Regions from separate parts of the Nesterenkonia sp. DZ6 genome, predicted to be linked through region 1. Evidence: riboswitches for the same ligand, from Rfam matches in the RefSeq annotation. Region 1 holds a riboswitch; each other region holds the start of a gene.
What was found. Region 1 has a riboswitch for S-adenosylmethionine ahead of LTH93_RS05350 (methionine ABC transporter ATP-binding protein). Riboswitches for the same ligand answer to the same signal wherever they lie in the genome.
Positions count from the first base shown of each region.

Region 2: linked by a shared signal. The riboswitch ahead of LTH93_RS04410 (O-acetylhomoserine aminocarboxypropyltransferase/cysteine synthase family protein) and the one ahead of LTH93_RS05350 (methionine ABC transporter ATP-binding protein) in region 1 are both predicted to bind S-adenosylmethionine.
Region 3: linked by a shared signal. The riboswitch ahead of LTH93_RS03130 (NtaA/DmoA family FMN-dependent monooxygenase) and the one ahead of LTH93_RS05350 (methionine ABC transporter ATP-binding protein) in region 1 are both predicted to bind S-adenosylmethionine.
Region 4: linked by a shared signal. The riboswitch ahead of LTH93_RS10560 (OsmC family protein) and the one ahead of LTH93_RS05350 (methionine ABC transporter ATP-binding protein) in region 1 are both predicted to bind S-adenosylmethionine.

Region 1 is NZ_JAJOYW010000001.1:1,190,255-1,197,742, forward strand. It holds gene LTH93_RS05330 (acyl-CoA dehydrogenase family protein) at 1-886, opposite strand, end outside; gene LTH93_RS05335 (MetQ/NlpA family ABC transporter substrate-binding protein) at 883-1,785, opposite strand; gene LTH93_RS05340 (MetQ/NlpA family ABC transporter substrate-binding protein) at 1,782-2,654, opposite strand; gene LTH93_RS05345 (methionine ABC transporter permease) at 2,862-3,530, opposite strand; gene LTH93_RS05350 (methionine ABC transporter ATP-binding protein) at 3,530-4,444, opposite strand; SAM riboswitch class I at 4,452-4,551, opposite strand; SAM riboswitch class I at 4,673-4,785, shown strand; gene LTH93_RS05355 (ABC transporter ATP-binding protein) at 4,795-5,682, shown strand; gene LTH93_RS05360 (aliphatic sulfonate ABC transporter substrate-binding protein) at 5,906-6,985, shown strand; gene LTH93_RS05365 (ABC transporter permease) at 6,982-7,488, shown strand, end outside.
Region 2 is NZ_JAJOYW010000001.1:988,057-995,544, reverse strand. It holds gene LTH93_RS04435 (NAD-dependent epimerase/dehydratase family protein) at 1-246, opposite strand, end outside; tRNA gene LTH93_RS04430 (tRNA-Ser) at 379-470, opposite strand; gene LTH93_RS04425 (FAD/NAD(P)-binding protein) at 610-2,652, shown strand; gene LTH93_RS04420 (FAD-binding oxidoreductase) at 2,627-4,120, opposite strand; gene LTH93_RS04415 (linear amide C-N hydrolase) at 4,214-5,197, shown strand; SAM riboswitch class IV at 5,290-5,422, shown strand; gene LTH93_RS04410 (O-acetylhomoserine aminocarboxypropyltransferase/cysteine synthase family protein) at 5,554-6,966, shown strand; gene metX (homoserine O-acetyltransferase MetX) at 6,982-7,488, shown strand, end outside.
Region 3 is NZ_JAJOYW010000001.1:691,382-698,869, reverse strand. It holds gene LTH93_RS03145 (helicase-related protein) at 1-2,013, shown strand, start outside; gene LTH93_RS03140 (hypothetical protein) at 2,006-2,572, shown strand; gene LTH93_RS03135 (DUF6994 family protein) at 2,619-3,335, shown strand; SAM riboswitch class IV at 3,408-3,524, shown strand; gene LTH93_RS03130 (NtaA/DmoA family FMN-dependent monooxygenase) at 3,591-4,979, shown strand; gene LTH93_RS03125 (ABC transporter substrate-binding protein) at 5,031-6,731, shown strand; gene LTH93_RS03120 (ABC transporter permease) at 6,735-7,488, shown strand, end outside.
Region 4 is NZ_JAJOYW010000004.1:38,489-45,976, forward strand. It holds gene LTH93_RS10540 (peptide chain release factor 3) at 1-844, shown strand, start outside; gene LTH93_RS10545 (hypothetical protein) at 899-1,129, shown strand; gene LTH93_RS10550 (hypothetical protein) at 1,236-1,781, shown strand; gene LTH93_RS10555 (sodium:solute symporter family protein) at 1,834-3,483, opposite strand; gene LTH93_RS10560 (OsmC family protein) at 3,480-4,133, opposite strand; SAM riboswitch class I at 4,146-4,241, opposite strand; gene LTH93_RS10565 (hypothetical protein) at 4,410-4,565, opposite strand; gene tgt (tRNA guanosine(34) transglycosylase Tgt) at 4,974-6,269, opposite strand; gene LTH93_RS10575 (YeiH family protein) at 6,357-7,463, shown strand.

The sequences.
Region 1 (7,488 bases):
CCAGGGTGCGGGCCGCCTGCAGCACGGCGGCCTCGGCCACGAAGGCCTTCGAGGACATCGTCCCGACCACCTGCTGGATCAGCGGATCCTGGCTGAAGGCCTGCCCGGCGGTGGAGGTGTTGAAGGTGCGGGTGCGCCGGGCCAGTGTGGACGTGGCATCTGCCAGGGCCGCCTTCGCGATTCCTGCTTGGACGGCGAGCAGGTAGAGCTGGAAGAACGCCGCCTCGTGGACGGATTCGTGATCGCCCGGGCTGCGTCCGAGCACCGCGAGGTCCTCCACCGCCACGGAGTCCAGCCGCGTGGTGCCGGTGCCGGTGAGCTTCTGCCCGAAGCCGTCCCAGTCATCGAGCAGGGTCACCCCGGCGGCGTCTGTGGGCACCACAGCGAAGCGTCGCCCCTCCCCTTCCTGGGCCTGAGAAGCTGAGACGCGGGTGTAGGTCGAGAAGATCGTGCCGGTGGAGTAGTACTTCTCCCCCGTGAGCAGCGCCGCGCCATGCTCGTCGCGGTCCAATCGGGTGTTCAGGCTGCCCAGCGCGTTGCCGCCCTTCTCCGTGGAGGCATTGCCCACCGTGCCGCCCTTGAGCACCCGGGCGTACCAGAGCTCGCGCACCGGCGCAGGTTGGAAGCGCAGCGACTCGACGAACCCGAAATGCCCGCGGTAGAGGTGGGCGATGTTGGAATCTGCCTCGGCGAGCGCGATCACCTCGGCGATGAGCCCCTCGATGCTGAGCTCCTCGCCGCCGAACTCGGTCGGCACGCGCAGCGCGCCGAAGCCGACGTCGTCGAGCCAGCCGACCTGCTCGAAGGGCAGGATCCGCTCCAGCTCACGCTGTACGGCGCCTTCTCGGATGCGGGTCAGGAGCTCTTCAGGGATGGTGCGGCTCATGCGTCGTTCACCTGTTTCCATGCGGCGTCGATGTCTCGGTCGAAGGCGGGGTTGAGCAGACCGTCGAGGTACTCGCCGTACCACTCACGCACCTCCGCGGAGTGGTAGGCGGCCTTGAGCGCCTCGAAGCGCTCGGGCTGTTCCTCGCGGAAGCCCGGGCGCGCGCAGACCGCGAGCGCGAAGGGCAGCGCCTCCTCGGCTGATTCCATGATCAGCACCTCGTCGGGGAGCACATCGATCTCGGCCAGCAGCCGGGCGAAGCCGAAGACGGCGTCGACATCCGCGTAGATCTGCCCCACCGACTGCTGGTCCACCTCGATGAACTGCAGGTCCTTGGGGTTGGCGGTGATGTCCCGGACGCTCAGCGCGGCGACAGGCTTGGACTCATCGATCTCGATCAGACCTCCGCGGGCGAGCAGCCGGATCCCGCGCCCGTTGTTCGCGGTGTCCACCGGCAGCGCGATCTGGGCGCCGTCCGGGAGCTCCTCCAGCGAGTCGTGCTGCGCGGAGTAGATCCCCGAGGGCTGCTCGAACATGAAGAAGATCGGCTCGATGTCGAGGTCGTTGTCCGCGTTGAACTGGCGCAGATAGCTGATGTTCTGGAAGAAGTTGACGTCGTATTCGCCGTTGCTCACCGCGTGGTTGGGTTGGATGATGTCGGTGACGTAGGTGGCGTTGAACTCCCAGCCATCGGCCTCCAGGATGCGCTGGGCGATGCGGGTCGGCTCCTGGAAGGGGGCGTTCTCGGTGACCACCAGGCGCAGGCTGCGGTCGGCGCCGGCCCCGCCGGCGAGGCCGCATCCCGAGGTGAGGCTCCCGACGCCGAGCAGAGCGGCCATGCCCAGTGAACCGCTCAATACTCGACGCCGGGAGAGCGTGGGGGCGCTGGATGTGCTCATGCGCTGAAGTCCGCCCAGATCTCTTCGGCGTTGTCGATAGTGATGAAGTCCTCGAAGTCGATGACCCCGCCCTGGTACTCCTCGAACCACTGTTCGACCTCTTCGGACTGGAAGGCGTCCTGAAGCGCCTGGGCCTGTTCATCGGTGACCCCGTCCGGTCCGACGGCGACCACGCAGGTGAACGGGGTGCGCACCTCTTCGCGTCCGTCCTCGATGCTGAGCGTGGTCTCCTCGAGGTCCAGGTCGGCCTCGGCGATCAGCCGGACGAAGGCGAAGCCGGCGTCGACGTCGGGCAGTACCTGCGCAGCTGACTGCTGGTCGGTCTCCACGAACTTGAAGTCCCGGGGGTTCTCCGTGATGTCGTTCTGGGTCAGTTCGATGATCGAGACGGACTCGTCGATCTCGATCAGGCCCTCATCGGCGAGCAGCTGCAGCGCCCGGCCGTTGTTCGAGGGATCCACCGGCAGGTTGATCTCGGCCCCGTCGGGCAGCTCCTCGAGGGAGTCGTATTCCAGTGAGAACAGCCCGGCGGGGGCGTAGTACACCGAGAACAGCGGCTCGACCTGCGTGTCGTTGGACTGGTTGAAGTTGTTCAGATAGGCCAGGTGCTGGAAGTAGTTGCCCTCGAACTCGCCCTGGTTGACCACCTGGTTGGGCTGGACGATATCGGTCATATAGGTGATGTCCAGCTCGTAGCCCTGCTCCGCGAGCAGCTCGGCGGCGATCTCGGCGGGCTCTTGGAAGGGCGCGGATTCGGTGACCACGATGCTGATGGTGGAATCATCCTCCACCAGCCCGCAGCCGGTCAGGCTCAGGGCTGCGGCGGAGAGGACTGCGCCGGTGAGGATCGCGGGGCGTAGAGCGTTCATGGGTTTGGGCTGCTTTCTCTGGCTGGGCGACATGCGCCCAGAGGGTGTGCGGGAATGACCAGGGCGCGACGTCGGACGCCAGCCCTGGCAGCGGAGTGAGGTGATGCGGGGCGGTGTTGCCGTTCCGCGGATGCGCGGGTCAGGCGAAGATCCTGCTCAGACGGTGATCTCGGTCAGGCGAGGATCTCGGTCATGCGGTGATCGCGGTCAGGCGGTGATGCGCCGGTCCGAGGCGCGGGCGAGCCGGGTGCCGGCGAACTGCACCAGGGTCACCAGCAGCACCATCAGCACGATGGCGGCGATCATGGTGGGGGTCTCATAGCGGTAGTAGCCGTAGCGGATCGCCAGGTCACCGATGCCCCCGCCGCCGACCAGCCCTGACATCGCCGAATAGGAGATGAAGCTGACCGTGGTGATGGTGATGGAGCCGATCAGTCCGGGCTTGGCGTCGACGAGCAGCACGTTGCGGATGATCTGCCCGCGCGTGGCGCCCATCGCCCGGGACGCCTCCACCGCACCGGAGCCCAGCTGGGTGATGTTCTGCTCCACCAGACGGGCGAAGTAGGGGATGGCGTTGATCGTCAGCGGGACGATCACCGCGGCGGTGCCCACCGAGGTGCCGACCACGAACCGGGTGAACGGGATGATGGCGATGAGCAGGATCAGGAACGGGAAGGACCGGATCATGTTCACCACCCCGGAGACGATCGCATGAGACCGTGGCCGCGGCGCCAGTCCGTCGGGAGCGTGGACGAAGAGCCAGATCCCCAGCGGGGTGCCCAGCAGGACCGCCACCGGGATGGCGACCCCGATCATCGCGAAGGTCTCCAGCATGGCCTGGTTGATCTCGGGAAGCCGCTCGATGACGAGGTCCATCAGCGCACACCCCCTGCCGAGCCGGCCAGGGCGGCGTGCTCTGACCGGCGCGTCTGACCCTGATCCTGAGACTCCGCGTGCTGCGGGGAGCGTCGCGTGGACTGACCCGACTTCTGCTCGCCGGACTCCGACCCATGCGCGGCCGGGCCGCTGCGGTCCAGCCGTATCCCATCGCTGAGCAGGTACTTTCCGATCGAGGTCCGCGGATTGAACCCTTCTCGGCGGAGCTCGCTCGCCGGGAACTCCTCGACGACCCGCCCATCCTCCATCACCGCGACGTTGTCGGCGAGAGCCTTGATGACTTCCATCTCGTGGGTCACGATCACCACGGTGATGCCGAATTCACGGTTCACATCCGCGAGGTACTGCAGCACGGTGGCAGTGGTGAAGGGGTCCAGCGCAGAGGTCGGCTCATCGCAGAGCAGCACCTCAGGCTTGGTCGCCAGTGCCCGAGCGATCGCCACGCGCTGCTTCTGACCACCCGAGAGCTGAGCCGGATACACGGAGGCCTTGTCGGTGATGTCCACGATCTCCAGCGCCTCGGCCGCCCGCCGCAGACGTTCACGGCGGTCCTTGACCCCGGCGAACTTCAGCGACAGCTCGACGTTCTGGGCGACGCTGAGGTTGTTGACCAGGTTGAATCCCTGGAAGATCATGCCGATCTGGTGCCGGGCCCGGCGCAGCGCCGCATCGTCCAAGCCGGTCAGCTCGGTGCCGGCGACGCTGACCTGGCCCGAGGTGGGGCGCTCGAGCAGATTGATGTTGCGCAGCAGCGTGGACTTGCCGGCGCCGGAGAACCCGATGATGCCTTGGATGCTGCCGCGCGGCACCTCGAGGCTGACGTCATCGACCGCGGTCAGCGGCTCGTGGCCGCGGGCGGCAAAGGTCGTCGAGACATGGGACAGGGAAATCAAGGGGCATACTCCATCGGTCCTGGCGTTAGCACCCGGCGGAGGCCGTGAAGCCCTCCGGGTTGCTGCGACGTCTTCGAGCCAGATCTCTCGGTCGCTCTGGATGGTTGAGTGCCTTCACTGTAATGGTGAACGTGGGCAGAAAGTCAAGTCGCGATATGTGTTGCGTTTTGTCTCATTTGCTGAACGCGACATTGATCGGATTCCCCGCCTGGGCGTAGTCTGATCCGCGTACCATCCCGAGCGGCCGAGAGATCTGGCTCGTCGACGCCGCAGCAACCCAGGGAGGGGCACCTTTGCAAGGGTGTCTTTTCGCCGGGTGCTACCGCCAGGATCGATGGGAGTATCCTCTGATGATTTCGCCTGCCTCCACCCTGACCGACTACACCGCAACAACCGCTGCCGGCCCTGCCGTGCCCTCAGACGCCACCTCCGTGGCTGCCGCCAAGCCTGACGGCCGGCAGCAGTACACGTCACTCGATGTCCAGCTCTCCGGCGTCGGCCGCGCCTTCGGATCGCGCACCGTGCTGCGCGACGTCAGCCTGCAGATCGCTCCCGGTGAGGTGCTCGCGATCCTGGGTTCCTCCGGCTGCGGCAAGTCCACGCTGCTGCGCGCCGTCGGTGGTCTCGACACCGGCAGCACCGGCGAGATCCTGATCAACGGTTCCCCGGTGCAGCGCTACGACGAGCGCACCGCGGTCGGATTCCAGGAGCCGCGACTGCTGCCCTGGCGCTCGATCCACAAGAACGTCAGCCTGGGGCTGCCGCGCAGCCTGTCCAAGGCCGAGGGGCGTGAACGCGTGGACGAGCTCCTGGAGCTGGTCGGTCTGCACGACCGCGCGTCGCTGCGACCCCGGGAGATCTCCGGAGGCATGGCGCAGCGCGCGTCGCTGGCCCGGGCACTGGCTCGCCGCCCCGGCGTGCTGCTGCTCGACGAGCCCTTCGGCGCCCTGGACGCGCTCACCCGGCTGAAGATGCAGGACCTGCTGCTGGATCTGCATGCGCAGACCGGCACCACGGTGCTGCTCGTCACCCACGACGTGGATGAGGCGCTGCAGCTGGCAGACCGCGTGCTGCTCCTCGGGCAGGACCCGGCGGACCCCGATCCCGCCGAAGGTGCCACGATCGCCCGACTGCTGAGCGTGCCCGGGCGACGTCCGCGAGATCGCGCCTCCGCGGAGCTTGCCGCTCTGCGCGGGGAGCTCTTCTCCGGCCTCGGCGTCGACTCGCACAGCCACTGACTCGTCCCGGCAGCTGATCGGGCCGACTCCGCTCGTCCTGACCTGACCAGCGGGGCTCCGCCGACGCGGTCCCCGCACTGCCGGATCACCACCTCCGGGGCCCATTTCCTGCCTGACCCCACATGCCGAACATGCCAGGAGCCTTCTGCCGCTTCTGCCTGACACGCACGACCATGAACCTCGAACACGATGTCCATCCTTGAAGAACCGAAAGGCCCTCCCCATGCCCAGCACCTCCGCTTCCCGCTCCCCGCGCTCCCGCCGCACCTCCGTCAAAGCTGTCTCCGCAGCCGCCGCCGTCGCGCTGCTCGCCACCGCCTGCGGCGGTGATGGCGGCGAGGACGAGCAGCTGGAGACGCTGAACATCGACTTCGCCACGTACAACCCGCTGAGCCTGATCATCCTGGAGAACGGCTGGCTGGAGGAAGAGCTCGAAGAGCTCGACGTCGACGTGCAGTGGGTGCAGTCCCAGGGCTCGAACCGCGCGAACGAGAACCTGCGCGCGGGCAACATCCACGTGGGCTCCACCGCCGGCTCGGCCGCGCTGCTGAACCGCGCCGTCGGCGCCGACACCCACACGATCATGATCGAGAACCAGCCCGAGTGGTCCGCTCTGGTCACCCAGGAAGGCTCCGACATCGAGTCCGTGGAGGATCTCGAGGGAGCTTCGATCGCCGCCACCCTGGCCACCGACCCCTACTTCTTCATGGCGCGCGCGCTGCAGGAGGCCGGGCTGAGCGTGGACGACGTCGAGGTCCAGGCGCTGCAGCACGCCGACGGCCGCCAGGCGCTGGAGAACGGCGACGTCGACGCCTGGGCCGGACTGGATCCGATCATGGCCGGCGCCGAGGCCGAGGGCGCGGAGCTGCTCTACCGCAACGTGGACTTCAACACCTACTCGGTCATCAACGCCACCGGGGACTTCGTGGAGAACCACCCCGATGTGGCCCAGATCGTGGTCAACGTCTACGAGCAGGCCCGCGAATGGGCCAACGAGAACCCCGAGGGAACTGCGGAGATCCTCGCCGAGTACGCCGGGATCGAGCTGGAGATCGCCGAGGCGGTCATCACCGAGCGCACCAACTTCGAGGTGGACCCGGTGCCCGGCGATGACGTCTACGCCGCCATGGAGGCCGCCGGACCGTTCTTCGTGGAGAACGGCGACGTCGACAGCCAGGACGCGGTGGATGAGGCGCTCGAGTCCCTCTTCTACACCGAGTTCGCCGAGAACCGCGAGGCCACCGACGCCGAGGGCACCGAGAACGCCGCAGACGAGGCTGACATCGAGGAGGTCGAAGAGTGACAGACACCGCACTCAGCTCCACGGCGGCACAGCCCGCCGATGGGGCCGCGCGCTCCCCTGAGCGGCGCACCCGGCGCGGGCTGCCCGGCGGCGGGCTGTTGATCGGCGCCGTCGTCCCGGTGCTGCTGCTGGCACTGTGGTGGCTGGTCACCGAGGTCACCGGCACCTTCACCGCGGTCCAGCTGCCTCCCCCGCAGGCGGTCCTCACCGCTGGGATCGGGCTCTTCGAGTCCGGTGACCTCTTCGAGCACATGGGGATCTCGCTGCAGCGCGTGCTGATCGGCTTCGCCATCGGCGCCGGGCTCGGCCTGGCGCTGGGTTCGCTGCTCGGGCTTTCCGGACTCGCGGACAAGCTGCTGAACCCCACGGTGGGAGCCTTCCGCGCCGTGCCGTCGCTGGCCTGGGTGCCGCTGCTGCTGCTCTGGGTGGGGATCGGTGAGGACTCCAAGGTCATCCTGATCGCCATCGGCGCGTTCTTCCCGGTGTTCACCGCGATCCACTCC
Region 2 (7,488 bases), 200 kb from region 1:
GGCGGGCGAGAAGACCACCGCCGTGGTGTCGGCCGGCGGGGCCGGGACCGTGGATTCCTCGGTGAGGTCCACGGCCGTGCCGTCGAAGGAGGCGGGCAGACGCTCCGGGCTGCGGCGCCATCCCGAGACGTTCCAGCCCTGGTCCAGAAGTCGATGGCCGATCCGCGTGCCGACGTCGCCGCAGCCCACCAGCACGGCGCGCGGAGTTGGTGAGTCGGCGGGGAGCGGGGCGGCGGAGGCAGTCATGGTCCGAGCCTAGCGATTTCCCGCAGGATGCGGTGATCGACGCGGGCCACAAGTCTCGATGTCAGTGAGCACCTGCGGCGGACGCAGAAGAACCCCCGTCCGGATCTCTCCCGACGGGGGTTCTTCTCACAATGGCGGAGGCGGGGGGATTTGAACCCCCGGTCCGCTTTGAGGCGGACACTTCATTAGCAGTGAAGCCCATTCGGCCGCTCTGGCACGCCTCCTGTGCCCACGAACTCGGCGAACCGTTCTCATGCGCCCGTCTAGACTAGCGGTTCGGCTGGGAAACTGACAAAGCGTGCGCTCGCAGTACTCTGGACGGGACGAGACAGCCGAGGAATGCACCAGGAGAACACGCCACCCATGCCCCGCCAGACCGAGGAACGCAGAGTCGCGCTGATCGGTGCCGGGCCCCGCGGCACCTCCTTCCTGGAACGACTGCTGGCGGCGGTGGAGCGCGGCACGCCCGACGCCCAGGCATCCCGGTTGCGCGTCCTGGTCATAGACCCCGCCCCACACGGGCCCGGCCGCGTCTGGAACCCGCAGCAGTCCCCGTTGTACCTGATGAACACCCCCGCCAGCTTCCCCACCGCGGCGCCCGTCGGCGCGACTCAGGCCCAGCTGGCCTCGTCGTCGGTCTCCCGCTCCTTCGCCCAGTGGCGGCACGAGCATGAGGCCGAGGAGACCGCCACCTCGGTGCGCGCCGACGGCTTCGAGCCGCCCGTCTTGAAGGGGATCGACCATGGCGGGACCGACACCGACTACCCCACCCGCGCCGCCTACGGGCAGTACCTCACCTGGCTGCACACCGAGGTCTGCGCGGCACTTGCGCGCCATCCCGGGATCAGCGTCGAGCACATCTCCGCGGAGGTCGCCGAGCTGCGCCGCGCCGACTCCGGGTATGAGCTGAGGCTGCGCCCCGACGACGACGCCGATCCGCCCCGGGATGATCGGCTCCGCGCCGACCAGGTGGTGCTGGCGCTGGGTCACATACCTGCCGGGCTGAACGAGTCCGGCGAACACTTCACCGAGGTGGCCGAGCAGCTCGGGCTGCACTACCAGCCGCCGGCGATCCCCACCGAGGTGGACTACTACTCGCTGCCCGCCGGGGAGAACGTGCTGGTCCGCGGGATGGGGCTGAACTTCTTCGACCTGATGATCCAGGCCAGCGTGGGCCGCGGCGGAGTGTTCCACGAACACGCCGACCACCCCGCCGGGCAGCGCCTGGAATACCTCGCCACCGGCGACGAGCCGCACCTGGTGGCCGGGTCCCGGCGCGGCACCCCATATCGAGCCAAGTCCACCGCGCTCACCGAGGCGCCCGGGTTCGCGCCCGTCGGCATCACGCTGCACCACCTCAGCCCCGAGGCGGTGGCCGAGGCCGAACGGCGCCACGACCTGCTCGACTTCTCAGCCCACCTCTGGCCGCTGATCCAGCGCGACGTGCTGCGCACCTATTACCGGACCCTGGTGGAGCTCGCCCCGGAGCTCTTCCGCGCCGGTTTCGAAGCCGCGCTTCAGGAGCTGCTCGCGGACACCCACCTGGGCGAGGCGGTGCTGCAGACCCGTGGTCAGCGGCTGCTGCGCGAGCTCGCCCCGGATGTCCTCTGGTTCGACATCCGCTCGCTGGGCAGGCCCTTCGGCGGGCTGACCTTCGAGTCCGCCGAGCAGTACCAGCAGCACATGAGCGCCTACCTCGAGGATGACGCGGCCACCTCCGCCGCCGGAGCGCGCAGCCCGGTGAAGATGGCCATCGGTGCGCTGCACCTGGCCCGGATGGAGGTCAAGGCGCTGATCAGCCAGGGCCGGGTCTCCCAGTCCAGCCAGATCAGCGAGATCGAGGGCTGGTTCGAGTCCCTGGTGGAGGGCCTGGCCAGCGGCCCGCCGCTGCAGCGGATCGAGGAGCTCGCCGCCCTGACCCGCGCCGGGGTGGTGGAGTTCCTGGGACCCGACCCGATCTTCGACGTGGACCGCGAGACCGGCTTCTACACCGCCGAATCCCCGGCCGTGGCCGCGCCGGCGTACCAGGCGCGCTGGCTGCTTGAGGCGATGATGCCCGCCAATCGGATCCAGCTCTCGCGCTCGCCCCTGGTGGCGGGACTGCTGCGCAGCGGCCTCGCCCGGCCGCGCGAACTCGTGGACGCCTCCGGGGCGCCGCGGGCGGGCAAGGGCTTCGACGTCACGCGACTTCCACATCGGCTGATCCCGGCGGACCGCGCCGAGCCGGAAGAGATCTACGTGCTGGGCCTGCAGCTCAGCTCGGTCCAATGGGGCACCGCCATCGCCGCGGAGGCCGGCGGAGATGGCGATTCCTCCGCGCGATCCCTCGCCGACGCCGACGCCGCGGCCCGCGCGGTCCTTTTCGGTCCGGGCGGCGCGGCTACAGGATCGCCCGCCCAGGATTGAGCCGGCGCTCCGGATCGAACACGTCCTTGATCCGGCGCTGCAGCGCGATCACCTCGGCGGACTGCTCCCAGTCCAGCCAGCGCAGCTTATAGGTGCCGATCCCGTGCTCCCCGGTGATGGTCCCGCCCATCTCCAGTGCCAGCCGGACCGAACCGTCCAGGGCAGCATGCAGCCGCGAGACGGCCGAGGTCGGGAGGCCGCCCTCGGTGGCGTCGATCGTCACGGGGGCGGCCTCGGGCTGTGCGGGGGAGGCCGCGTCGTCGTCGGGTCTTGTCTCGGTGCCGGTGCCGGTGTCGGGGCCGAGCTCTGAGCTGGGGACGCTGAAGGTGGGGTGCAGGTTGCCGTCCCCGGCGTGCGCGACCACCTTGAGCTGGACCTGGTGCTCCTCGGCGAGGTCTTCGATGGCGCGGATGTAGTCCACCAGCCGCGACCGCGGGACCGCGACGTCTTCGCCCACGCGCACCTCGTTGACGATTCCGTCGCCGCGGGCGTGCCGGCGCAGCTCGATCAGCCGCTCGGACTCGGTGGAGCCGGGGTCGCTGACCAGGGCGCCGAGTGCTCGCAGCACCTCACGGATGATCTCGGCCTCGATGGCAGCACCGTGGCCGTCGGTCTGGATCAGCAGCAGCGTGTCTCCGCGCTGGGCCAGGTCCGAGCCCTGCGCCTCATCCAGGGCGAGCATGGTGCGGCGATCCAGCAGCTCCGTGATCGCCGGCTGCACCCGGGCCCTGCCGATGTCCAGGACCCCTTGGGCGGCGGTGGTCAGCTCGTCGAAGAACGCGGCGATGGTCTCGGTGTGCGCACTCAGGTGGCGCAGCCGCACGGTGACCCCGACGACGATGCCGAGGGTCCCCTCGGAGCCGACGAACAGGCTGGTCAGGTCATAGCCGGCGACGCCCTTGAAGGTGGCCTGTCCGGTGTGGATCAGCGTGCCGTCGGCGAGCACCACGTCCAGGGCAAGCACCGAATCGCGGGTCACCCCGTACTTCGCACAGCGCAGCCCGCCGGCGTTGGTGGCGACATTGCCGCCGATGGTGGAGGTGCGGTAGCTCGCCGGATCCGGGGCGTACATCAGCCCGTGTTCTGCGGCGGCGGCGTTGAGGTCGGCGTTGATCACGCCCGGTTCGACGACGGCGACCTCATCCTCGGGTCGCATCGCCAGGATCTGGTTCATCCGGGTCAGGTTCAGCACCACCGAACCCTCGGTGGAGTTCGCCCCGCCGGAGACGGAAGTCCCAGCCCCGCGGGTGATCAGCGCGAAGCCATGCTCGCAGGAGAGTCGCACCAGCAGTTGGACGTCCTGCGTCGATTCAGCAAAGACCACGGCGAGCGGCGGGTGCACCTGCCAATGCTCCAGCGGCCCCTGGTCGACCGCGTGGGCGTCGAGCTCCGCGGCGTCGGTGGTCAAGGTGCCCGGCGTGAAGGCGCTGCGCAGGGCTGTCAGGACGTCATTGTCGGAGGCACTCATGAAAGGTGAGTCTAGGTCAGGGTTGACCTCCGGATATGGCCTCCGACACACTGAGGCCCAGTTGGAGCCCAGGTTCGGTGAGAGGCCAGTCTGATGTGCACACGTGTGGTCTACCTGGGCGAGCAGGATCGTGTGCTGACGGCCCGTTCCATGGACTGGAACGCCGACCTGGGGACGAATCTGTGGGTCTTCCCCCGGGGGCTGCCGCGCGAGGGAGGAGCCGGGTCGGAGTCGCTGACCTGGACGTCCCGCTATGGCAGCGTGATCGCCTCCGGCTATGACATCTCGACCACCGATGGGATGAACGAGCGGGGGCTGGTCGCCAATGCCCTGTGGCTGGTCGAGTCGCGCTACCCGGGGCTCGACGATGCCCGGCCGAAGCTCTCCCTCGGCGCCTGGGCCCAGTACGTGCTGGACAGCTTCGCGACCGTGACGGAGGCGGTCGAATCACTCGCCCGTGAAGACTTCGCCGTGGTCACCGCCGGCGTGCCAGGGCAGCCGCGCCAGGCGACCATGCACCTGTCGATCTCGGATGCCTCCGGGGACAGCGCCATCTGTGAGTACCTGGACGGGACGCTGCAGATACACCACGACCGCACCCACCAGGTCATGACCAATTCACCGCCCTTCGCTCAACAGCTGGCGATCGACACCTACTGGCGCGGCATCGGCGGTACCGTCATGCTCCCGGGCACCAATCGCGCCGCCGACCGCTATGTCCGGGCAAGCTTCTACATCAACGCGGTGCCGCAGGTGGAAGACCGCACCATCGCGACCGCGTCGGTGTTCGGGGTGATCCGCAACGCGTCGGTCCCCTATGGGATCAGCACTCCGGGGCAGCCGAACATCTCCTCGACCCAGTGGCGCACCGTGGCGGACCACAAGGACCGTCGCTACTTCTTCGACTCCGCGCTGCGGCCCAGCGTCATCTGGGTGTCCCTGGACCGACTCGACCTGCGAGAAGGCTCAGGTGTCCGCCGCATGGATCTTGCTGATGGCCCGCCCGACGGCCACGCCGGCGACGTCAGTGATCTCTTCGAGCCCGCGGAGCCGTTCGCGTTCCTCGGGCCGGAGTGACTCGCGGCAGGGTGGCCGAACATGACGAACTGCGAACCCGACCCCTGGCCCGCACTTGCAAGGAAGCATTCCGCGATGCAGACTTGCTCCTAGGTCAAGAGTGCCAGCGCAAAACCCCGGTTTGCTGGCCGGCAACCCTCCAGTTCGCGGTGGGGTGCCCCGGGTGACGACCTGGCTGAAACAGTCAGTGAAGCAGTTCACCGACTCACTCAGCAAGCGCGGGCCACACACCAGTGCGGGCCCAACATCCCAGTCCTCAGGACAGGGCCGTACAGGATTCAGCGCCGGAAGCTCGACCACCGGCAGCGACGTTCACATCCGGCCCGGTTCCTGGGCCGCATTGAACGGAGAATCCTTTGAGCAACGAGAACACCTGGCAGTTCGAGACCCAGCAGATCCATGCCGGAGTCGCCCCCGACCCGGTCACCGGAGCACGGGCGCTGCCGATCCAGCAGACCACCTCCTTCGTCTTCCCGGACACCGCCGCCGCCGCGCGCCGCTTCGGACTCGAGGAGATCGCCCCGATCTACTCGCGCATCGGCAATCCCACCGTCCAGGCGGTGGAGGATAAGATCGCCGCCCTCGAAGGCGGAGTCGGGGCGCTCGCCGTCGGTTCCGGACAGGCTGCCACCACGCTGGCGCTGCTGAACATCGCTTCGGCCGGCAGCCACATCGTCGCCTCACCCACCCTCTACGGCGGCACACAGAACCTCTTCAAGCACACCCTGCCGAAGTTCGGCATCGAGGTCTCCTTCGTGGAGGACCCCGATGACCTGGAATCCTGGCGCGCCGCCACCCGGGAGAACACGGTCGCCTTCTTCGGCGAATCCGTGGCGAACCCGCGCGGGGACGTGCTGGACATCGAAGGCGTCGCCTCGGTGGCGCATGAGTTCGGGGCACCGCTGATCATCGACTCCACGCTGACCACCCCATACCTGATCAAGCCGATCGACTTCGGCGCCGACGTCGTCGTGCACTCGGCCACCAAATTCCTCGGCGGCCACGGCACGGCCATCGCCGGGGTGATCGTGGACTCCGGGCGCTTCGACTACTTCGCCCACCCGGAGCGCTTCCCCGGCTTCTCCACCCCGGACGAGAGCTACCACGGGCTGGTCTTCGGCCGGGATCTCGGCGCCGACGGGATCTTCGGGGTCAACCTCTCCTTCATCCTCAAGGCCCGGGTCCAGCTGCTGCGCGACCTCGGTCCGGCACTGTCCCCGCACAACGCCTTCGAGATCAACCTGGGGCTGGAGACCCTCTCGCTGCGGATCGAACGCCATGTCGAGAACGCGCAGAAGGTCGCCGAGTACCTGGAGGCCCATGACGCCGTGCGACGGGTCTACTACTCCGGTCTGCCCTCGAGCCCCTGCTTCGAGCGCGCTCAGAAGTACCTGCCCCGCGGATCCGGGGCGGTGCTGTCCTTCGAGCTCGCCGGAGGAGCAGCCCACGACGCTTCAGGTCAGGCCCGGGCGGGCCAGGCCTTCGTGGACGCGCTGGAGCTGCACTCGCTGGTGGCCAATGTCGGCGACGTCCGCTCCCTGGTGATCCACCCCGCCTCGACCACGCACAGCCAGCTCAGCGACGCCGAGCAGCGCGCCGCCGGAGTCAAGCCCGGACTGGTCCGGCTCTCGGTGGGCCTGGAGCATATCGACGACATCATCGCCGATCTGGACCAGGGCTTCGAGAAGGCCGCCCAGGGCGCTGTGAACGCGGCAGCGGAGGCCGGCGCGGACAATGTGACGAAGCAAGAAACCGCAGCGGCGGTCTGAGGTTAGGGTGATCAGGTGCTGAATGACTTTGGGAACAGGCCCGCCGGTGCGTTGAAGACCGCTGAGGTCGGCGCGTACACCTTCGAGGCCGGCGGGCGGCTGCCCGAAGTCACCCTCGCCTACGAGACCTGGGGCACGCTGAACGAGGACGGCAGCAACGCCGTCCTGGTCGCCCACGCCCTCACCGGTGACTCCCACGTCGCCGCCACCGCGGCGGATGCCTCCATCGGATGGTGGGAAGGGCTGCTCGGACCGGGCCGCCCGATCGACACCGAGCGCTGGTTCGTGATCGCCCCGGCCATGGTGGGTGGCTGCTACGGCTCCACCGGACCCGCCTCCCTGGATCCCGAGGGGAAGCCCTACGGCTCCCGATTCCCCTTCGTGACCATTCGCGACTCCGTGCATCTCGAAGCCCGGCTGGCTCATGCCCTGGGCATTCGGAAGTTCCACACGGTGATCGGCGGATCCATGGGAGGCGCCCGGGCGCTGGAATGGGCCGTGACCTACCCGGAGATGGTCGAA
Region 3 (7,488 bases), 500 kb from region 1:
AACCTCATGGAACGGAATTCCTACCAGATTCGTAAAGACTTCCACGCCCGCGTGGAGCTCGGCGACTCGACGCTTGCTCGAGCATTGGAAACTTCCGACGGGCTGTTGGACTGGCAGGTGATCAGGGACTATCAGAAGCTCGACCCGGGCAATGCCAAGCTGAGGTCGTTGGAGGAAGATGTGTTCCGCTCGGGCGCGGCAAGCGTGCTCTGGCTGCCGCCGTCGATGTCCTACTACCGACTCAGCGGGCCTTTCTCACACGCTGAACTTGGACCCTTCACCAAGCGGCTGGTCTTCTCTGCCTGGACGGTGGTGCCGAAGGCCATTGCGACGCTGCTCAGCTACGAGGCCGACCGTAGAAGCCATGAGCGCGAGCTCGCGGCGGTTGCGGCTTCGGCCGCAGAGGGGGCACCGCGAAGGTACGACGACCAGCTCCGTCCCGTCGCGCCACTGACTTTGAAGCTCACCGAGAACCGTCCCATGACCATGGCGACCTGGGCATTGACGTACCCATTTGAGGAGTTGACTCGTGTCACCGACCCGTTGGCCATTGCGCGCCAGATGCGGCGTCGAGACCTCAGTCAGAACGAAGTGCTTGATGTCGCGGAGAAAGGAGTGCGCGGTCTTCTCGCAGAAGTGCTGCCGGAGGCACTCACGGCTGCGGACGGCTCTGGCGCTGAGGATCCCCGCTGGTACTGGGCGGCCCCGATGCTGCTGGACCGGCGTCGAGACGCCGCGGCAGCTGACGCGCTTGCCCGAGCGATGCGCAGATTCCTGTGGGGACTGCCCACCGATTCGGTCGAGCCAGAGGGACAGTCGGGACAGGGCGGAAATTCCCGTGCGGCTCGGCGTCACCTTGATCAGACGCAGAGATTGCCGGACAACCTGGGACGTCCACCCGCCGACCTGCCAAGACGAATGGCGGAGCTCGGCGTGGGGGGATTCGGAACCAGCGCGTCGCGCGCCTTGAAGCGTGTTGCAGGAGAGCCGGATGAGGTTGAGACAAAGGATCTGCGGGTGGCGGCGTTCAGCATCGCCCGAACCCTGAGACTGCTGTTCAATCGCCCAGAGGTTGTGCCTGTCGTGCGGTCCTCGGAAGGCAGGGCCTATTGGCGCGACGCCGTGCAGCATGCCCTTGATGGCGGCCTGCAGGCAGTCTTAGATGAGTTCGTTCATGTCCTGGTGGAGTCGGAAGGACTGGCAGGAAAGGAACCCGGGGAGCGAGTGGCAGGGGTGGCCGCCGCGGTGGTCGAGGCTCTGGGTCTTCGCAGCGCCGTCAACGAGGTCGAGACCTTCGAGGTCCAGGGGTCCCGGATTCACTCACACCAGCACCGCATGAGTACGCACTTCGCGGCACGCTATGGAGGTCGCAGAGCTGCGGATGATCAGACCGTCCACCGTGAGTCCTCCGTGCGCAGAGCCTTCAACTCGCCCTTCCGGCCCTTTGTGCTCGCCTCGACCTCCGTCGGGCAGGAAGGGTTGGACTTCCATCCATACAGTCACGCGGTGGTGCACTGGAACCTTCCCTCGAACCCAGTGGACATGGAGCAGCGCGAGGGGCGAGTCCATCGGTATAAGGGCCACGCGGTCCGCAAGAACATCGCCGCGGACTATGGCGACCAGGCGGTGCTCGGGGAGTATGCAGACCCTTGGCAAGGGGCGTTCGATGCCGCCGTGAGGCAGTCCCGTCAGCAGGGGGTCTCCGAGCTGGTGCCGTACTGGCTGCACACCAGGTTCGGAGGTGCGACGATCGAGCGGTACATCCCAGTGATCCCCTACAGCCGCGAGGTCGGTCACCAGCGTCGGCTCACCAGGACGGTCGGGGTGTACCGCCTGGCGTTCGGACAGCCCCGTCAGGACGACTTCATCAGCGTGGTCGCGGACCGGTATGAAGAGCTTGCCTGGATGAAGGTGGACCTGAGCCCCCCAGGGACGCTGAACGGTGGGATCAAAGGCCTTGGCCGGCAAGCGTCCGCGCCGGACTCAACCGAGAGGGAAAGTGTTCATGACTGAACTGGGAGAGACGGCAGAACGAGCCTCTGAAATGCAAGCTATCGATGCCTTCGACCTTTCGGCTCTCAGCGTGAAGGATCTGCTCCAGCTGGAGTCTGGGATCGTGAGAGAACTGCGTCATCGCGACCTGGTTCGGACCATCAACAAGCCTCTGGGAGATATCGCGGAGCAGGTTGTCTGGCTCGCGCGGGGCGGAGTGTTGGAACCCAACTCGACGAAATCGCATGACATCACCACGTCCGGAGGTCAACGAATCCAGGTCAAGGCGATGACCGTTCGCAAGAGCGGTCGCTCAGCAAAGTTCAGTCCCTTCCGGAGTCTTGACTTCGACACAGCCGTCTTCTTGGTCTTCGAGAACGTGCTGTTTGACCTGGTCGAAGCCTATGAAGTTACGGCGAACGATATTCACGAGCACGTCCGTCTTGTTCCGCACATCAACGGGAGGCAGCCGACACTTCGAAAAGTCGAAGGACTTGGGTGGGATATTTCGCTGGAGATGGGGGCTGCCTATGAGCGCCTCAATCACGGACTCCCTGTGCCAGTAGAGAGCGCAGACTGAGTACGTGATTCCGAGTATTGGTCGGCCTTCTGGGACGCTGATAGACGTGACGTTCGACTTCCGTTCGGACACCCCGCCCGGGCGCGACCCCGACAGTCACAGCCCGACGCTTCGGACCTGCCACCGCTTGCTCTGGAGCAAGCCGCTTCCCGGCGGCGGCATGTTCAGCCTGAGCGAGACCAGGCGGAACTGTTATCTGCATCACAGGTCGGAGCTTGGCGAGTTCTTCCTTTCGAGTGACCGGATCGCGCAGGGGCTCGCGGGGTGGGGTGGGCGGCTTCAGGCTTTCGCTGCCAATTTCTCGGAGGCTGAGAACGAGGACTACAGGGCGCTGGCGAACTCGGTGACCGGGGTCATCGTGTGGCCTGGCAATCAGATCGGCCGAAAGCAGACCATCAACGCGGCCCGTGGTTTGAACAGCAGGATCGCTGACCGAATCGACCTGACTCTCGAGGCCGTCCGGCGTCACTACGCGGGGGAGCGGAGTCCACTTTCGGAGACGCTCGGCCGTTACGCTGACTTCTTCGATCTGTTTGAGAGTTTCCAGGGCTACGTCGAGTTCTTCCATCTGCAGGACCTCGTCGCAACCGATACCTCACAAGTGCGTTTCTTCGTACCGTTCGACGACTTCCACAGCTCCGGGGTGCCGGTGACCGTCGAGTCCTACGCGGACTTCAGACGGCACCACACTGACTTCCTCATGGCGCGGCGCCAGCGCATCGCAACCTGGCAGAAAGGCCACCTCGTCACGGCTCCGACGTAGTATTTCAATATATGTCTATATTTATGATCAAGTCTTGCGCTTGAAATGAGTACGATCTACGCTGAACCTCAGAATCACGAGTTCCGGACGACAGCCCTGGCTGTCCGGACAGCAACCCTCTCACCGTAGTGGGGTGCTCCAGGTGATGATTCGGCCCGGAGTCAACACCGTCCCGGGCAAGTACGGTGCCCACGCATCCGCCCCCAATACGGGAAGCTGCGCGGCGCCATGGTCCGAAAGTGACGTGGAAACCTCATGCCTCACAACACCTCCGCACGCACCCCGCTGCATTTCAATGCCTTCGTGATGAACACGAGCAGCCACATCCACCACGGCCAGTGGCGCCGCGAGGATGCGCAGCAGACCGAGTTCACCGACGTGAACACCTGGATCGATCTGGCCAAGATCCTGGAGGATGCGAAGTTCGACGCGATGTTCTTCGCCGATGTCTCGGGCCACTACGGGGATTCTGACGCGGACTATTCGGTCTATCTCAATGAGGGGCTGCAGATCCCGTCCAACGATCCGACCGTGCTGCTCGGCGCCCTCGCCGTGGTCACTGAGAACATCGGCCTGGCCACCACCTCCAACGTCTTCCAGTCGCACCCGTTCCAGTTCGCCCGGCAGATCTCCACACTGGACCACATCTCCAAGGGTCGGATCGCCTGGAACATCGTCACCGGGATGCAGGACAACGGGTCACGCAACTACGGCCTGCCAGGACTCACGGAACACTCCGAGCGGTACCGCTGGGCCGACGAGTACGTCGATGTGACCTACAAGCTCTGGGAAGGCTCCTGGGACGAAGGTGCCGTCATCAAGGACCGCGCCGGTTCCCGCTACTCCGACCCGACCAAGGTGCACAAGATCTACCATCAGGGTGAACGGTATGCTGTGGAGGGCCCGCACCTGCCCGCACCCTCCCCCCAGCGCACCCCGCTCCTGTTCCAGGCCGGATCCTCCGTCTCCGGGCGGGACTTCGCCGCCCGCAACGCGGAAGCGGTCTTCCTTGCCGCCCCGAACCCAGCGGTCGCCAAGCTGCAGATCGAGGACACCCGCGCTCGCGCCGCGGACGCAGGACGTGCACCAGAGGACATCAAGTTCTTCCAGGGGCTGAGCTTCATCATCGGTGACACGGAAGAAGAAGCGCAGCGGAAGCTGAAGGAAGTCGAAGAGTTCGTGTCCCTGGACGGATACCTCGCGCACGCGGCGCTGGTGGACCCTGACGGACGCGTCTACCCTCCCGAGACCCCGCTGAAGGACGTTCAGACCAACACCCGGCGCGGGTTCACCGAGTGGGCGTCGAAGACGATCACCGATCGCGAGCCGCTGGTGGCCGACATCGCCTGGCGCTCCAACCGCAACAACCGGATCGTGGGCACCCCTGAGCAGATCGCTGATCAGCTTCAGCTGTGGCAGACCGCCGGAGTGGACGGGGTCAACGTCGTCAACTGGGTGATCCCCGGCTCCTTCCAGGAGTTCGCCGACAAGGTGCTGCCGGTCCTGCGCGACCGTGGACTGGCCCAGAGCGAATACGCCCCCGGCACGCTGCGGAAGAAGCTCTTCGGCCGCGACCGGCTGCCCGAGACCCATCCCGGCGCCCGCTACCGCGGAGCCTTCGCCAAGGTGCCTGCCACCCTCTGAGCCCTGCGCACCACGATTCTTCCTGTCTGAACCACTCCGAGAAGGAGCCCCATGACCACCCCGCCCTCCCCGAACGCACCCAAAAACCGGCTACGACACACGCTCCTGCTGGGCACTACCGCGTTCCTCAGCGCGGCCGTCCTGGCCGGGTGCAGCAGCAGCTCGGGCTTCGTCGGCACCGAACAGGTCGCAGACCGGCAGCCCACGGATGACCCTCAGTCCGGCGGCATCATCGAATACGGCCATCTCCAAGAGCCGCTGTGCGTCTACGGAGGCTGGATCCAAGAGACCTTCACCTCGCGTCAGATCCTGGACTCGCTGGTCTCCCAGGATGAAGACGGGGACGTCGTCCCCTGGCTCGCCACCAACTGGGAGGTCTCCGAGGATCAGCTGGTCTGGACGCTGTCGCTGCGTGAAGACGTGTCCTTCACCGACGGCACACCGGTCGACGCCGAAGCCGTGGCGTACAACTTCGACCACTGGCTCGACGGCGGCAATGGAACGGCCGCCGCCCACCTGGGCGGGTTCTATGAGGCCGCGGAGGCAATAGATGAGCATACCGTGGAGATCCGGCTCTCGGCCCCGTTCTCGCCCTTCCTCTCGACCATCTCCCAGTCCTACTTCGGGATCCAATCGCCGACGGCGTTGGAGACCCGCAGTGCTGAGGAGAACTGCCGGGCCCCGATCGGCTCCGGGCCCTTCATCGTACAGGCCTGGGAGAGCGGCCAGTACCTCGAGTTCTCGCGCAACGAGGACTACAACTCAGCGCCCGCGAACGCGAAGCACCAGGGGCCAGCCTATGTGGAGGGCATCCGGTGGAGCTTCATCCCGGACAACACCTCGCGCTACGGTTCGCTGCTCTCCGAGGAGAGCGACGTGATAGGCGAGGTGCCAGCGGTGAACATCGCCGAGGCCCAGGAGCGGTTCAACTTCAAGCAGTTCATCACGCCTGGCCGGCCTGTGGTGATCAACCTCAACACCGAGAAGGGTGTCTTCGCAGATCAGCAGGTCCGGCAGGCGCTTAGCTTCGCCACCGACCGCGAAGCCAACATCGAATCAGCCTTCCTCGGCACCGTCCCGTCTGAGCCCAGTGGGTACCTCTCCCAGAGCACTCCGGACTACGACGTCGCCGCGGCCACCGAGTACCCCTTCGATCTCTACCAAGCCAATCAGCTGCTCGACGACGCCGGGTGGACCGAACGCGACGAGGACGGCACCCGGCTCAAGAACGGAGAACGTCTCGAGGTGCTGTTCACATATGGGCTCAACACCATCGTCACCCCCGACGGGAACACCGTGATCCAGAACTTCCAGGAACAGGCCCGCGCCGCGGGCTTCGACATCCAGCTGCGCCCACTGACCCCCTCGGAGATGTTCTCCGGCGCGTTCTCCGGTCCCGATGCCTATGACGCGCAGGTCGGTTATTGGACCTCACCGCACGCGGGCATTCTTAACATCAACTACCGGCCGGGCACCGAGGAAGCGCCCAATGGGGCCAACACCACGTTCCTGGCGGACCATGGCGTCTTCGGCACGATCCAGAAGGCACTCCAGGCCCCGACGTCGGAGGAGGTCACCGAGCATTTCTCCGCCGCGCAGCGCCAGCTCAGCGAGCTCGCCCCGGCCATCGGGCTCTACACCCAGACCAACACGATCGCAGTCTCGGATGAGCTCACCGGGGTCTGGCTGGAGGCCTCGCAAGGTGCGCCGGTCTTCCACGACGCATATTTCATCACCGAGGAAGAGGGCTGACCCATGACGCTCCCGACGCTCAGCGCATCCGCAGAGCCCCGCCAGGCCGCGGCCGCGGAACCAACTCCGACCTCCCCACGTCAGCGCACCGACCCGAGACTCGTCGTCTCACTGATCCTGCGCAAACTCGGCGGTGCGGTCTTCGTGGTCTGGGCCGCCGCATCCTTGACGTTCCTGATGCAGGCGCTGCTTCCGGGGGACCGGGCCACGATGCTGCTGAATCAGCAGACGGGCCAGGTCCAGGAGCGATCCGCCGAGGAACTGGCGCCGATCAATGAGATGTTCGGCTTCTCCGACCCGCTGTTCCTGCAGTACCTGAACTTCTTGGGCGGCCTGCTCCGCGGGGACCTGGGCATCTCGTACCAGCTCCTGCAGCCGGTCACCACGGTCATCGGAGACCAGATCGCCCCGACGGTGATCCTGACCTTCGCGTCCCTGGTGGTCGCTTGGGTCATCGCCCTGGCCCTGCTGGTGCTGACCGCGCGCCGAGTGGGCTGGGTGTCCCGGTTGTTCTCAGGGCTCGAAGCCGCTGCGGCCGCTCTGCCGCAGTACTGGCTGGGCATCATCCTGCTCGTGGTCTTCGCACTCGGTCTGGGACTGTTCCCGGTGGTCGGGGGAGAGGGACTCCTGGGTCTGGTGCTTCCCGCACTGACCCTGGGCATCCCGCTGGCCGGGTTCCTGGGACAGACCATGCGCGCCGCCTTCGAACGCACGTTGGACGAGCCCTTCGTCCTGACCGCGCGGGCACGCGGCATGA
Region 4 (7,488 bases), on a different contig from region 1:
CGCCTCGGCGGTGCAGAACATCGGCGTCGAAGAGCTGCTGCACTTCATCATGGAGCAGGGTCCGCCCCCGCAGGCCCGCCCGGACGCCGACGGCACCCCCTATTCGCTCACCTCCGACTTCAGCGGCTACGTCTTCAAGGTCCAGACCGGTATGGACAAGGCCCACCGCGACCGGATCGCATTCATGCGCATCTGCTCCGGAGTCTTCGAACGCGGCATGGTCGCCACCCACGCCCAGTCCGCGAAGCCCTTCCCCACCAAGTACTCCCAGCAGGTCTTCGGCCGCGACCGCACCACGGTGGACACCGCCTGGCCCGGCGACGTCGTCGGCCTGGTCAACGCCTCCACGCTTCGCCCGGGCGACACCCTCTACGCGGGCCAGTCGGTGATGTTCCCGCCGTTCAAGCCCTTCGCCCCGGAGCACTTCCGGGTCGGCAAGACCGGGGACGCCAGCAAGCACAAGCAGTTCCGCAAGGGCATCGAGCAGCTGGACCGCGAAGGCGTCATCCAGGTGTTCTACTCCGAGCGCCGCGGCCAGCAGCGTCCTGTCCTGGGCGCCGTGGGCCCGATGCAGTTCGAGGTCGTCTCCGCCCGCATGGAATCTGACTTCGGTGCCTCGGTCTCCTTCGACGCGCTGGACTACTCGGTCGCTCGTGACATCGACGAGGATGCCGCAGCGATCCTGCGCGAACGCCAGGACTGCGAAGTCCTCTACCGCAACGACGGCACCCCCGTGGCGTTGTTCAGAGACCCGTGGAGGTTGCGCACCGTCCAGCGCGACCATCCGAACCTGCTCCCGGATCCTCCGGGCAGCATCAACGCATCGGTCTCCGCACGGATGTGACCGATCGCCGAGGGCTGCGGGCACCCCATGCAGAACCCTCTTGGAAGGAACACCATGCACGCTGTCACCCGAGTTGAAGTCGTCGAAGCTGTCAAGACCGCATTCACGCTCACCGCCCAACCGACCGTCCCGAAGGATCTGGTGGCGGCAGCCACCGCCTCAGGTGCTCGGCCTGCCGTCGTCTCCGTCCTCGAAGGGCTCGACGATGACCTGCAGTTCCGCAGACTCCGCGAACTCTGGGAGTACTTCCCGCACATGCCGGTCAACTCCGTCGACGCCGCCTGAGGGCACGCGCCGGCTGAGCTCCACGGGCGTGTCAAGTCACGCGCCGGGGCAGGTCCGCCGACGGCCAGGGCTGGCAAGCGAGCAGCAGCGGCGTAGGCTCGAGCCCATGGTCAGGAGTCACAGCACCGCAGCGATCGAACGGACCACCCGACGGGCCTGGGCGCAGTGGGTCACCGCCCTCGACGACGCCGGAGCTGCTGCCCTGCCGCACCGCGAGATCGTCGGAATCGTCTATGACCATATGCCGATGGACGTGGAGAACCGTGGCTGGTGGGCCCAGAGCGTGGCGGTCGCCTACGAACAACACCGTGACCTGCGCCGCCCGGGGGAGTCTCGTACCGGTGAGTTTCAGGCCTCGGTCTCCAAGACCTATCCGGGTGACATGGACGCCGCGCTGGGGGCATGGGTCGCTCTCGTCGGCGGGCGTGACTCTTTCGGCGGTGTCGCGCTCCAGGGAGAGCCCGGCACCTCCTCCACCGACCGCTGGCGCTACTGGCGCGCCGGGCTGGTCGACGGCTCCCGGGTCGCGGTGACCATCTCGGGGAAGTCCGCAGGGAAGTCCTCGCTCGGCGTCGGACACACCAGGCTGCGCTCGCCCGAGGAGGCCGAACACTGGAAGGTGATCTGGCGGGAGCTGCTGGGCCAGCTCTAGGTGTGACTTCCCCTGACGGGTCGAACGGCAGCAGGCATTGGTGTCGCGAGAATTACAGTGGCGAGGTGTTCTGCGCGGTCACTGGTTCGGTCCGGGAGCCCCACAGCTGGGTCTTCGTGTGGGTCGCCGTCGGAGACTCGGCGAGGAGGACCGCAGCGGCGAAGACACCAAGAGTGATGAGGAAGAGTGCCAGTCCCATCAAACCGTAGCTGTTGAGCCATGCTGAGATGTTCATGCTCAGGACCGCGGCGAGACCCGTGACCAGAAGAACGAGTCCGCCGTTTCTGCGCCGCGCTGCATGAAGGGTCAGTCGCCAGCTGCCCTGGATCAGCGTGACTAGAACGATGCCTGCGAGATTGGCGATCATGGCGACCCAGACCGGATGGGTTCCGAGGAAGAAGTCCGTGGCACTGAACCCCGAGAGCGCGTACCAGCCGAGTCCCGCGCTGAATCCGGCGAGTAGTGCGGTCAGCGCCGCGGAGCGGGTGGCGAGCGGCCAGAAGAACGCCGCGAGAACCGGAGCGAAGGTGGCGCCGTTGCGCAGAGTCCATGCCATCACATTCCACCAGGCTGACTCCTCGGCGCGCAGGAGACTGAAGATCACCATCAGGACAGTGAGCCCCACCAGCGCGATCCGCGTGTAGCGCACCAGCTCCACCTGGGTCGCTCGGGGACGAAGCGCGCTCCCGAGGTCCCGGCCCAGCGAGGTGGCTCCAGAGAACTGGCAGGGTCCCGCCCAGCCCAGGGCGCATGCCCAGAGTCCCACGAAGAATACGGCCGCAGCCCAAGCAGGAAGGGAACCGGCGATGTACTCGGCGATGCCCACCAGGGGCAGCGATGCATCCGGGACCACAATCGAGGCGGCGACGCCGACGACGATTCCGAGAAGGATCAGGGGCATGCCGATGATCGCCGCGAGGAAGAGCCCCTTCTGGCCGTCTTCCGGGCTCCGCGCCGACATCGACATCTGAAAGGCGGCCTGAGCCAGGGGAACATTGACGATGAAGGTGCCGAACCAGGCAACGATCAGCGATATGCCGGCGTTCGAGACATCGAACATCTGTGGCTGCTCCTCAGCCAAGGTCTCGAGACCGCTGGGCCCGGGTGAGACCAGGAACGCCCAGATGCCCACGATGAACATCACGAAGATCATCAGGACATTCATGGTCTGGGAGAATGCCACGGAGCGCATGCCGCCGAAGGTCAGGAAGGCGAGCAGGATGATCGCTGTCAGAGCGATGCACTGCCACAGTGGGATCTCCGTGACCGCGAAGAGGGCGGACGCGAAGGCGATGCTGGTGGCCACTGAATACATCGGAAACGTCAGACCGGTGATCACAGAACTGATGGCCTGGGCTCCGCGGCCGAATCGGTCCCCGATGATGCCGGTGACCGTCACCACGAGCTTCTCTCGCAGGGGCTTGACCAGAAGGAGCGCGATCAGCAAGATCTGCACCGTTTCGGCCACGCCGTACCAGACCGCCGACACGCCTGTTCGGTAGCTCAGCTCGACGATCGCGATGTAGGAGGATCCTGAGAACAGTCCCGTGATGCAGAACGCGACGGTCCAAGGGCTGAAACTGCGACCGCTGACGAAGAATCCTCCGCGTCCCGAGCGGCCCACAGCGATGCGGCTTCCGAGTATGAGCCAGGCGGTGTATGCGAGTGCCAGGCCGATCGTCCAGAGTCCGACCGTCGTCACGAGCCCATCTCCACGAGATCTGGGGTGGCATCGGCGTTGAGGACCTCGAAGATCAAGTCCCCGTGGCTGGCGTCCCCGTCCACCTCGTAGCCCCAGGCGCGATTCGCCAGAGCTTCGGCGAGGCCATGGGAGTTCTTGTGCACGAATGCCCACGCGACTTCCAGGTCGATGTGCGCGTCGCGCAAGAGATTGATCGCGGGGCAGATGTGTTCGGCCCACTGGGCGAAGTCTGTCAGGACAGAGGAGTCCTGTTCGCTGGTCTCTACGACCAGCTGCAACCGGTACACGTAGAAATAGGGTTGCACATCTGCTTGCCCAGCCAACCCGCGAGTGTCCTGACGTGCCAGCGTGTATGTGGAGATGTCGGTGAGTGGCAGGGCCCGCCGATGGGCCAGCTGTTCGACCGCGACGGCGATGCAGCTGCTGACACCGCCGATCAGGTACTCCATCGGCGCGGGGCCCTGATCGCTGCCACCGCGCACCACAGGCTGGTCAGAGACGAAGCTGAAGTCCCGGACGGTGAGTTCGGTCCGTACTGGGCCCGACCACGTGCCAGCGACCCGCAGAGTCTTCGAAGAGGTGCGCAGGGGTGCCTCGGTGTACCTCGGATTCAGTCTGTTCTCTTGTGCGCTTGAAGCCGCTTTGGGCATGGAACATCTCACCTTTCATCGTTCCCAGCGGTAGCACCTGCTCACCCTGAAGGGGTGGGGTTGCTGCGACGTCGTTGAGCTAGGTCTCTCAGTCGCTCTGGATGATTCGTTGTCTGCTGAAACCTAGAGCGTCCGGCAGAAAGATGCAAACCCTAGAAAGCAGGGCGACCTGGAGCGCCCGCCACATCAGTCGTAGTTCCCGCCCGTCCTGCCAGAGTCACCCCACCGGCCCCACCGGCCCCACCGGCCCCACCGGCCCGACCGGGCGTCGAAGACTCAGAACAGGTCCGGCATCTCCTCGCGGAGCTTGGCGTCCAGCAGCTGCGCCAGCGATTCGATGCGGTGGTTCGAGAGACGGCTCTTGTCCCAGTACGCGGTGATCTTGCCGATCACCGCCGGGCAGGTCTCCTCGGAGCAGAGATGCTCGGTCATGTCCAGGGTGTGGAGTCCGGCCGGCTCCGCGCCAGGGGGAGTGCATCACTGCGCTGAGTGTGGATCTGGTGGATGGCACAGCTGCTCACGCTGGCACCGACTGGCAGCACCGGTGCCGCTCCGGCTGAGGGCACTTGTGGCGCGAGGCGCGATCGGACATGTTTCACCTGCCGCTCCAGCCGCCGGCGGGTCAGCACCGAGAGGGGCCAGAGACGCTGGAAGAGAGCCTCTTCTCCGGACCGCACGCCCCGGATCGCGCCGGGGATTCGCGCAGAATGCGCAACTCGTCTTCACGGTTGCGACTGTTCTCTCAGCAGTCATCGGTTGACCAAGGACAGGTTCTTGCGAATCTTGAGAAATGACCTTCGGAGGAGGTGGACCTCCACGGTCCGACCTGAGGTCATCCGGCTACGGCGTGGACCCAGCCTGATAGCGGCCCAGGGTGGCGTCGCGGAACTCGTAGAACCGGCCCTGTTCGATGCTGGCCCGGATGTCATCGACCATCTTGATCGTGTAGTGCTCGTTATGGATGGTGCACAGCGTGTTGTAGAGCATCTCCTTGGCCTTGAAGAGGTGATGCAGGTAGGCCCGGGTGTAGTTCTGACAGGTGTAGCAGGTGCACTCCTCATCGATGGGGGAGAAGTCGCGCTTGAAGCGAGCCTGCGGGATGTTGTAGCGACCATCGGGGTGATAGACCCGTCCGGTCCGCGCCACTCGAGAGGGGGAGACGCAGTCGAAGGTGTCTGCCCCGTTCTCGATGGCGGTGAAGAAGTCTTCGGGCTCGGAGATCCCCAGCAGGTGGCGCGGCTTGTTCTCCGGGAGCTCCTCGGCCATCCAGCTCACGATCACCCCGAGGTTCTCCTTGTCCAGGGCGCCGCCGATTCCGAAGCCGTCGAAGCTCTGCCCCTCGATCTCCATGGAGCCCAGATCCTTCGCGGCCTTGCGCCGCAGATCCTCGTACTGGGCACCCTGGAGCACCCCGAAGAGTGCCTGGTAGGGGCGGTGGCTGCGCTCGGCGGTGAGGCTGCGGTGCGCGGAGAGGCAGCGCTCGGCCCAGAGCCGGGTGCGCTCCAGGGAGGTCTCCTGGTAGTCGCGGGTGTTGAACAGCGTGGTCAGCTCGTCGAAGGCGAAGATGATGTCCGCGCCGATCTCGTGCTGCAGCTTCATCGAGATCTCCGGGGTGAACCGGTGGGTGGTGCCGTCGATATGGGACTTGAAGGTCACGCCGTCGTCGTCCACCAGGGCAAGGCGCACCTTCTTCGGGGCGACGGCCGCGTCATCGGGGACCACCGAGGCGTCCATGGTGATGACCTTCTTGAACCCCGCGCCCAGACTCATGACCTGGAATCCGCCGGAGTCGGTGAAGGTGGGCAGCGGCCAGTTCATGAACCGGCCCAGCCCGCCCGCGGCGTCGATCACATCGGTGCCCGGCTGCAGATTCAGGTGATACGCATTGGCCAGGGCGGCCTGGGCGCCGATCTCGAGCATCTCCTCGGGGCGCACGGTCTTGATCGTGGCCTTGGTGGCCACCGGGATGAAGGCCGGGGTCTTGATGTCCCCGTGGGGAGTGCGGATGGTGCCGGTGCGGCCCAGCGCCCCCTCGATCCGGGCCTCGACCTCGAAGCTGAAGGCCTCGCGGCCCGCCTGCGGGTGCGGCGCTGACTCCTGCGGCCTTGCATCCTGCTGTGCGGCCCCCGGCTTCATCGACTCATGCGGAGCGGCGGTCGGGGTCTCGGTGTTCAGCTGATTCGGCACCCGCTCAGTCTAGGCCAGTGGTCCTATGCTTATCCGGTGCCTCCACTAACCGCCCTGACCTCCAACCTGACCTCGCGGCTGACCCGGCTCTGGTGCCAGACCGCGGAGATCCTCCCCGGCGCGGCGCTGGCTCTCATCTTCGCGATCGCCGCGCACCGGCTGATCGCCGAGCAGATTCCGGTGATCTCCGGGCTGCTGGTCGCAGTCCTTGCCGGCATCGCGCTGCGCAGCCTGGGCTGGGTGCCGTTCTGGGCCGAGCGTGGTCTCGGCTGGGCGGCGAAGAAGCTGCTCCGGGTGGGCATCGTGCTGCTCGGCCTCCAGCTGGCGCTGGGTGACCTGCTCGGCCTGGGGTGGGCGGTCCTCGCGGTCGTCGTGCTCACCGTGGGGGTGACCTTCTTCGGGATGCTCGCCCTCGGGCGGCTGCTGGGCGCACCGAAGGGGATGACCACGCTGCTGGCCGCCGGCACCGCGATCTGCGGGGCCTCAGCCGTGGCGGCAGCCGCCGCGGCGATCGACCGAGGCGACGGCAAGGACGACGACGGTGCCCCGGTCCAGGCGGCCGCTGCGGCCGCCGTCGCGGTGGTCACCCTCTACGGCACCCTGGCGCTGCTCGCGCTGCCGGCGCTGGGAACCCTGCTCGGCCTCGGCGAGGAACAGATGGGCGTCTGGATCGGCGCCAGCATCCATGAGGTCGGACAGGTGGTCGCCGCCGGCGGAGTGGTCGGGGCGGTGGCGCTGGCCACCGCGACCCTGGTCAAGCTCGCCCGGGTGGTGCTCCTGGCGCCAGTGATCGCCGGCATCAGCCTTGCCGGGCGTCGCCGCCGGGCGGTCGGAGCTGCGCAGGGAGCCGGGGAGGGCGTCGAGGAGGGCGCTGGATCGCGGCCGCCGCTGATCCCGCTCTTCGTGCTGGGCTTCCTGGTGATGATGGTGCTGCGCTCGGTCACCGATCTGCCCGAGTCCACCCTGGACTTCTCCGCGGACGTGACCACGATGCTGCTGACCACCGCGATGGTCGGCGTCGGCGCCTCGGTGGACCTGCGTCGCCTGCTGCGCCAGGGAGGACCCGCGCTGCTGCTCGGTGCCGGCGGCACGGTGCTTGCGGTGGGAACCGGGCTGGGCGGGGTCCTGCTGCTGGTGAGCTGAGGCTGGTGCCCCGGGCCCAGTCAGG